DNA from 2 places in the Streptomyces sp. HSG2 genome. Region 2 is predicted to be linked to the other one. Evidence: riboswitches for the same ligand, from Rfam matches in the RefSeq annotation. Region 2 holds a riboswitch; the other holds the start of a gene.
The links. Region 2 has a riboswitch for cobalamin ahead of JEK78_RS05820 ((2Fe-2S) ferredoxin domain-containing protein). Riboswitches for the same ligand answer to the same signal wherever they lie in the genome.

Region 1 (4,205 bases), 550 kb from region 2:
GCCGAGCGGCCTGGGCCTGCCGCACCCGGCGTACCGCGTCCCACAGCAGGAAGCTCATCCGATACGTCACCAAGGCCACATCCACCACGGGGGCCGGCACCCCCGCCCGCACCAGCCGCGGCAGCAGATCCGACATCGGCGTGGTGAACGCCACCAGCAACACCCCGAGGGACGCCGCCGACGAGCGCAGCAGCAGGCCCCCGGCGCGCGCCGGTCCGCCGTCGGCCCAGGAGACGAACCCGTCCGCCCCGCCCACCCGGACCAGCAGCGGCAGCGCGCCGGTCAGGCAGAAGCCCAGCGGCACCCGCCAGGCCCGCCACAGCGCCCGGGCCGGCACGCCCGCCGGGCCGAGCAACACGACCACGGCCGTCACCAGCACCAGGGCCGCACCGGGCCAGGGCGGCAGCGAGATCGCCAACGCGGTCAGACCCAGCCCCAGGATCGCCTTGTCGAGGGGGTGGCGGTGACGCCAGCGACTGGCGTGCGCCGCCGCGTCGATCGGCAGCACTCAGTCCCCCGCGGCCGAGCCCCGACCCGGGAGCGCGCTCTCCGCCCCCTGCCGCCTTCCTCGGCGCAGCCCGAAGTAGTAGGCCAGGACACCCGCGCCCAGCGCCGCCTGCAGGGCGAACAGCGCGGACTCGATCTCGCCCGAGGGCGGTTCGTACAGCGGGGAGAACCAGGGCTCATAGCCCGGGTCGATCTCGGTGATCGCCGTCTCCGCCTCGCCGTCGGCGCCGGCGAACGGCTCCTCCTTGTGGTCGCCGAGCCCGAACACCAAGGGGATCACCGCGAGCGCGGCGACCGCGAGCAGCAGCAGGGCGTTGATCCTCGTGTCACGCCTCATCGGGCAACCGCCTCCCGCTCGCGTCCGTTCGCGCGGCTCACCAGGACGCCGAGTCGCGTCAGCTCTCCCGCGCTGGAGCGGACGAGCAGGCGCACGACCAACACGGTGAGGAGCCCCTCGCTGACCGCCAGCGGGAGCTGGGTGACGGCGAAGATCGACCCGAACTTGCCGAGCGCGCCGAGGAAGCCGCTGCCCGGGTCGGGGAAGGCGAGGGCCAGTTGCGCCGAGGTGACGCAGTACGTCGACAGGTCGGCGACGAAGGCGCCGCAGAACACGGTCACCATGAGCGGCACGTCGAGGCGGCGCAACGCTCGATAGACGGCGTAGCCGGCCCAGGGACCGACGATCGCGAGGGAGAAGACGTTGGCACCGAGCGTGGTCAACCCGCCGTGGGCCAGGAGAAGCGCCTGGAACAGCAGGGTGATGGTGCCCAGGACCGCCATGATCGGCGGCCGGAACAGGATCGCACCCAGACCGGTGCCGGTCGGGTGCGAACAACTCCCCGTCACCGAGGGGAGCTTCAGAGCGGACAGGACGAACGTGAAGGCCCCGGAGGCGCCGAGGAGCAGTGTGCTCTCCGGATGCTCCCTGACCTCGCGGGTGAGTGTCCTGACTCCGTGGACGACGAACGGCGCGGACGCGACGCCCCAGGCGATCGCGTGCGCCGGGGGCAGGAAGCCCTCGGCAATGTGCATGGCTTGGCGGACCCTCTCCAGCACCTCGTGGATGGTTGACACGCCCCGGCCGGTCTCCTGGCTGACGGGTGACACCGCCCTGACTCCGCCTTCCCGGGTCCGCGGACCCAGTGGCCGCCCCGGAGGGCAGGAGCCGGACTTCCCGATCACAGTGGCGAGGGCCGCACCGGTATCGCACCGATTTCCCGTTCACCGAAGCGAGGTGACACTAGTCGCGGCCACACCCCGGTGACAAGGGCGCGCCGGGGCACGGACGGGGGCGGGCGGTGCCCGCAGGCGGTCAGTCGGCCCTCTCGCCCTCGCGGGGCCCCGCGCGGCGGACGGCGATCGCGCGCAGCCGCTGCCCCAGGGCGGTGGCGCCGGCGGTGAGGAAGACCAGCGTGTAGAGGATCTGGACGATCACCACCACGCGCGCCGTCTGCCCGGAGGGGGTGATGTCCCCGTAGCCGACGGTGGCCAGGGTCACCACCGTGAAGTAGAGGGCGTCCAACCGGGTTTCCAGGCCGGTGAACTCGCCGGGCTGCTTGGCCAGGGAGTAGTCGGCGGCGGCGAAGACGTGCATCACCAGCACGGTCAGCAGGGCGATGGTCATGCCGGGGCGCGTGCCGGCCCGGTCGGTCAACACGTGGCGGACCTGTCGGAGCAGGGACACCGCGACGACCGCGAGCACCAGGCAGAACACGGACCAGCTCAGCGCGGGCCGTTGCGGCCCGAGGAGGTCCAGGGGCAACAGGAAGTAGGCCACCACCACGGCCGCCGCGACGAGGGCCCGCAGCAGCCACGGGCGGGCGGCCCGGCAGTCCGCCGTCCATCGCGCGCGCCGGGCCGCCCGCCGGCGCGGCCCGCTCGGAGGCGGCGGCCTCACCGGCCCGCCCCCGTCGCCCCGGTGCTCGCGGCCCCCTCCGCCGACCCGGTCGTCCGGGCGCCCTCCGGTGCCCCGGACGGTTCCCGGCCGCCGGCGACACCACCGGCCGGCGCCCCGTCGGACCCGTCACGGCGCACCAGTTGGCCGACGACGAAGGCGACCACCGAAGCGACGACGATCAGCGGCATCTGCTCCATGGCGTCCTTGCCCATCAGCAGCGCCGCGAGCACCGCGCTGGCCAGCGGTAGACCGGTGATCGCCGATGCCGCGGCGGCGATGCCCAGGCCGAGCGCGGGTGTCGTGCCGAACCCCGGCAGTCCGGAGCACGCCATGGCCGTGGCCGTGCCGAGCAGGACGGCGGGAAAGATCGGCCCCCCGCGCAGGCTGCCCAGGGCGACCGCCCAGGCCAGTCCCTTGCAGGCGACGAGGACGAGGAGCGCCCCGACCGACCAGGCGTGCGGGTCGGCGGCGAGCTCGGCGAGCGTGGCCTGGCCGGACAGGGCGGCCTCCGCCGGAGAACGGCCGGTGATCAGCGCGTAGGCCGTGACGCTCACGCCGACCGCGACGGCGCAGGCCACGGTGCGGCGAGCCGTGCCGCCCCGGCGCGTCCAGAGGGCGGTCGACCGACCCAGTTCCCGCCCCAGGGTGACCGACACCGCGATGACCGCCGCCACCGGCACGCCCCACAGGAAGTCGCCGACGTCGGGGCCCGCCGGAGGCGGCACGCCGTCAAGGGCCAGGGCGCCGCTGCTGAGGCCGGTCCAGTCGCCGAGCCAGGTGAAGACCAGCGCGCCGGTCGCGCTGGCCAGGAGGCACGGCAGCAGCAGGGCCGTCATCCGGGCACCGCCGAGCGCCGCCCCCTCGATGAGCAGGACCGCCGCCGCGATCGGGCCGCCGAGGATGGTGGAGATGGCCGCGGTCGAACCCGCCGTCGCGACCATGGCCCGAGCCCGCCGATCGGCGTCCCGGAATCGGCGCATCGCCAGCAGGGCCAGTCCGCTTCCGATGGCCATCAGCGGTGCCTCGGGGCCCAGGACCACGCCCAGCGGCAGCGTAGCCAGCGCGGCGAGCATGGTTCCGGGCAGTTCCCGGGGACCGACCGGCGCCCCGCCCAGGCCGTCGACCGGCAGGTGGCCCCCGGAACCCGGCACGCGGGTGACGAGCGGGGCGAGGACGAGACCGGCCAGGGTGAGCGTGGGCAGCGCCCACCACCAGGGCGGTCGGTCGTGGCCGAGCGCGCCGGGAGCCGACACCCAGACCCAGTGCTGGAGTTGGTGTTGGAAGCCCACGAAGAAGAAGCACGCCGCGGCGACCGGCACGCCCAGCAGAACGGACAGCAGCAGCAGCGCCGGGTAGCCGCGGCTGAGCAGCATCTCGCGCAAGGACCGCTCGGCCCGCGGCACGGCAGCGTTGGCCGGCGTGCTCATGGTGACCTCCGCGTTCGCCCGGCCCCGGCGGCCGGTGCGGTCAGTCAACGCGACACCGTGTGGCGCCGCACGTCCGAGGCCGACGGCGCTCGCCCGTTCGGACCGCTTCGTCTGGCCGCGCGAGAACCACGCTCGCAGGATCGAGGGACTCGCGTGAAAGGACGCAGCTCATGAGCCAGCACGACGCACCCCCTCCCGGTCCCGGTTCGTCGGCCGGCGCCGCCCCCTCCGCGGGAGGCGCGCCGCCACGCCGGCGGAACGGCGACAACGGATGGATCACCGGGGGCGTCGTCTTCGCGGGGGTGCTGTTGCTGTGCAACGGCGCCTTCGCGGTGCTCCAGGGCATCGCGGCCATCGCCGAGGACGACGTCTAC
Region 2 (4,205 bases):
GCTCGTAGCGGCGGCGCAGATTGGCAGGGAAGCGGTATGCCACCGGGTCTCCCAGCGGCTCGTGGCCCTTCACCGTGTCGTGGATGTCCGACCCCGACAGCGACTTCAGGAACGTGAGGAACCCCTCCGGGTCACGGGGCGGGTAGTCGCCGAGGAAGCCGCACGCCGTCACCGCCGTGCGTCCGTCCTCGATGGTGGTGCAGATGGCGCCACGCCCGGTCTCCGGCGACGCCACCACGTCGATGGCGACGTCGGCGCCCATCCGGTCCGGCGGCAGCCGGAAGTACTGTGTCGTGTAGCCGACCCCGATCCGCTGCCGGTCCTCCGCGACCTTCGGGAAACCCAGCTCGGTCAGCCATGCCGGGGTCCGCGAGCGCCGCCCGGTGGCGTCCACCACCAGATCGCCCGTGAGCTCGCGTGAGATGCCGTCCCCCACCACCGACACCCCGACGACCGTCCGCCGGTCCCGCGTCGTCAGCAGACCGGTGACGTCGTGCCGGTGGAGAAGCGACACGTTCGGCAGCGCCCGTACCCGGGCCCGTACCCGCTGCTCCAGGTGCTGCCGGCTCATCGACACCAGCAGCATGTCCGAATGGGGCTGCGGCATCCGCCGACCCTCCATGACCCAACGGACATTGCCGGTGACGTCCCCCGTCACGGCCCCGCCGGAGATCAGCTCGTCCGTGATGCCCGGCAGCAGTTCCTCGATGATGTGCCGGCCACGGGTCAGCAGGGCGTGCACGTGATCGCCCTGCGGCACTCCCTTGCGGGGAAGGTCGTCGTCGACGAGTTCGTCCCGGTCCACCACGACCACGTCGTCGTAGGAGTCAGCCAGCACACGCGCGGCCAGCAGACCGGCCATGCTCGCGCCCAGGACGATCACGCGGTTCCGCTCGGCTGTCCCCACGGTGTTCTCTCCTCGGAGGCGTAGATCCGAAGCCACGCGAAGGGGCGCGGCTCACGCGTCGGCCGACGGCGTCATCAGGGCCACCGTCTAGGCGAATTGGGCAGTGTGCATGAGCAACTCTACGTAATGATAGTGCAGTTGTTGTCAGGTGTTCGGCCCTGATGTGTCCGTACCAGGCAGTCGACCGCCACGAGGTCCCGCAGGCGTCGCGCGGCGGCGCCGGAGCGTCGACGCGGTCGGACCGCGCACGCCCCGCCGGGCGTTCCAGGCGAGGACGCCGCCCCTCGACACGTGGTCCGCCGGTACCGTGCGATGCCGGGACGGGCCGCGGCCCCTCCGGCCTGAGCCGACACCCCCTCGACCGCGCCGATGGAATGTCGGACCCCCGGTGCTCCCCGGGCCGGCCGGGCCCGAGGCGACGACCCGCAGGGCTTCCTGCCCGGCCCCGGTGGGCGTCAGGGACCCAGGCAGCAGTCGCCGCACTTGCCGCCGGAGGGGGTGCGGTAGAAGAGGCAGCAGCTACGCCGGCGGAAGGCGAGGTCGCGGCCTGTCAGTCGGCCGGTGTCCGCGAGGCGGCCGGTGGCGAGCAACTCGGCGGTGAGAGCGGTGAGCGGTCGGCGCAGTTCGGGCCGGGCTCGCAGGAGGACCTGGGCCGTGCCGGTCAGGGCGGACGCGGCGTTGCCGTCCAGCAGGCGTGGCGCGAGCCTGCGGCGGAGGGCGGCGGCCAACGGCGCCAGGTGCTCGCCGACCACGACCCGGTACAGCGTTCCGGCGAGTGGCGGGAGGCCCTCGGCGTACCAACCGGTGGGCCGGGGCAGTCGCAGGGCCGGCGCGTGGTCGGCGCGGTGGAGTCCGGACAGGTCCAGGACGATTCCATGACCGAGGGCACAGGCCAGGACCGGCGACCACAGGCGCGCCGCGTGCCCCAGGTGGGCCAGAGAGGCCCCGACACGTGTCTCGCGGGTGTCGTACCGCTCGGCGATGGCGCCGGCGAGATCGCCGAAGCCGCTCGGGTAGGCGTCGGTGACGGGACGCCAGCCCCGCTCGGGGCCGCCGAGCGTGACGGCGAAGAAGCCGCCCAGGGTCGCGGCGTCCTCCAGGGCGGTGGCGACGGCCTTCGCGGGGGCTCGGGCGGACGCGTACGGGGTCACGTCGGCGTGGTCTCCTGTCGTGGTGCGGGCCGCGCGCCCGTCTGGGCGTGGCCGGCGAGAAGGGTCACGGGACTTCCTCTCGTGCGGGTGCGGCGGGGGGCGGAGCGCCGGGCTCAGGGGGCCGCGTGGCGTCGGGGCGGGGTGAAGACGTGCAGGTCGAGGATCTCCGGCCGGGGCGCGATCCCGGGCCCGCCCGCACGCACCCAGGAGGCGACGTCCTCGGTCGCCGCCGGGTCGTTGACGAGGCCGAGCCAGACCGGCCGCGCCCCGGCGGCCCGCCCGGCGGCCGAGGGCCGCACGACGACGACGTTGGCCTGGTCGCAGACGTCCAGGCAGTCCGAGATCCGCACGGGGGCGACCTCCCGAAGGCGGGCGGCCTGGGCGGAGTGGTCCACGCCGGCCATCCGGGGGCTGCCGCAGCAACAGTCCCGGCAGACAACCACCCGACACGGCAACGGTCCCGGACCCGGCCCCGGGGCGGTGGAGCGTCCGGCGCCAGGTCCGCCCGCACCGGCGTGGCCGTCGCCTCGGTCACGCGCTCCGACGCCATCGCGTGCGCCCGCCGCGCCCCGTCCCTTGTCCGCCGCCAAGCTCGGCGGCCTCTCGGCCGACCTCCCAGGCATGCCGAACCACCCTCCTCCGGGGAAATCCGCCCCGGGTTCGTCGAGGAGGCGACCGCGTGAGTCTCCTGGCTCTCGGGTCGAGGCTCGCCCCGCCTTCCCACCCGCCTTCGGGCAGTGGCGTGTTCGGGGTTCGCTCGCCGATCACAGTGGCGGGACCGCGTCGGTTTCGCACCGACTTCCTCGTACCGCCGTCGCCTTGTCGTGGGACATCATGGCATTTTGGACACCCCGCGTCACCAGGTGGTCTCCGGGTCGAGGCCCGGGCGGGCCCACGCCGGTCTCCCGTCGGTCCGCGGCGCGCCCGGCGCCCGCGACGCCTCGACCCCTCCGTACGCCGCGGAGCACCGGCGCGGACTCCGGCGGACGCGGTGTCACCCGCTCCCCGAGGACGGAGACCCTCGGGGAACGAAGCGCGCGCCACACCCGGTACGCCTATCTGAATTGCCCCGAATTGCCGCGTACGTCACCTCGGCGGTGACAGGATCCGCGCAGCGTGCCGCCGTTCGGCGCACGACCCCCCACGAAGGGATTCGCGTGAGACTCAGGACCATGCTCCGCCGGTTCGGGACGGCGGCCGGCGCCGGCATCCTCGCCGCGGTACCGCAGACACCGGCCGCCGCCGTGCCCGCCTCGCCGACCACGGCCCCCGTCTCAAGGGCGGCGACCGCCACCGCTCCCACACTGGTCACCGGTCCGGAGGGCCGGCAGTCCGACGCCACCTGCCCCGCCGGCACGACGGTGATGGGCGGCGGGTACACCGCCACCCGTTTCGCCCGTGCCAACGGCGGCAGCGTCTACGACTACGTCACCGCCAACGGTCCCGTCGCCGAGTCCAACTCCTGGCGCGCCCGGGTTCTGCGGGACGGCAGCACCGTCGTCGCCTACGCCATGTGCGTTCCCGGCGAGCAGGGGTACCGCGTCGTCTCCGGCCCCTCCTCCCGCCAGTCGGACGCCACGTGCCCGACCGGCACCCGCGTGGTCGGCGGCGGATACGGCGTCCAGACCTTCGTGCACGCGCGCGGCGGGACCATCTACGACTACGTGTCGGCGAACGGCCCCGTCGCCGAGTCCAACTCCTGGCGCGCCCGCATGCACCATGACGACGGCAAGGTGATCGCCATCGCCGTCTGCGCGCCGGAGCGCCTCGGCTACCGGATCGCCACCGGCCCCTCCGCGAGAGAATCGGACGCCACCTGCCCGACCGGCACCCGCGTGGTCGGCGGCGGATACGGCGTCCAGACCTTCGTGCACGCGCGCGGCGGCACGCTGTACGACTCCCTGACCGCCAACGGCCCCGTGTCGCAGAGCAACGCCTGGCGGGCCCGGATGCTGCACGAGCAGGGCAGGGTCATCGCCCTCGCCGTCTGCGCGCCGCAGGAACTCGGCCACCAGATCACCGCCGGGGCCTCCGCGCGCGACTCCCAGGCCACCTGCCCGGCGGGCACCAGGGTGGCGGGCGGCGGATACGGCGTGCAGTGGTTCGCCCGGGCCAACGGAGGCGAGATCTACGACTACCCCACCGTC

Region 1: it holds a riboswitch for cobalamin, as region 2 does, so the genes downstream of both, JEK78_RS03455 (energy-coupling factor ABC transporter permease) here and JEK78_RS05820 ((2Fe-2S) ferredoxin domain-containing protein) in region 2, are expected to answer to the same signal.

Annotation. Positions count from the first base shown of each region.
Region 1 is NZ_CP066801.1:901,961-906,165, reverse strand. It holds gene cbiQ (cobalt ECF transporter T component CbiQ) at 1-508, opposite strand, end outside; gene JEK78_RS03460 (energy-coupling factor ABC transporter substrate-binding protein) at 509-844, opposite strand; gene JEK78_RS03455 (energy-coupling factor ABC transporter permease) at 841-1,539, opposite strand; cobalamin riboswitch at 1,569-1,751, opposite strand; gene JEK78_RS03450 (potassium channel family protein) at 1,820-2,317, opposite strand; gene JEK78_RS03445 (chloride channel protein) at 2,401-3,831, opposite strand; gene JEK78_RS03440 (hypothetical protein) at 4,002-4,205, shown strand, end outside.
Region 2 is NZ_CP066801.1:1,447,672-1,451,876, forward strand. It holds gene JEK78_RS05810 (FAD-dependent monooxygenase) at 1-907, opposite strand, end outside; gene JEK78_RS05815 ((2Fe-2S)-binding protein) at 1,363-2,058, opposite strand; gene JEK78_RS05820 ((2Fe-2S) ferredoxin domain-containing protein) at 2,172-2,513, opposite strand; cobalamin riboswitch at 2,719-2,908, opposite strand; gene JEK78_RS05825 (hypothetical protein) at 3,216-4,205, shown strand, end outside.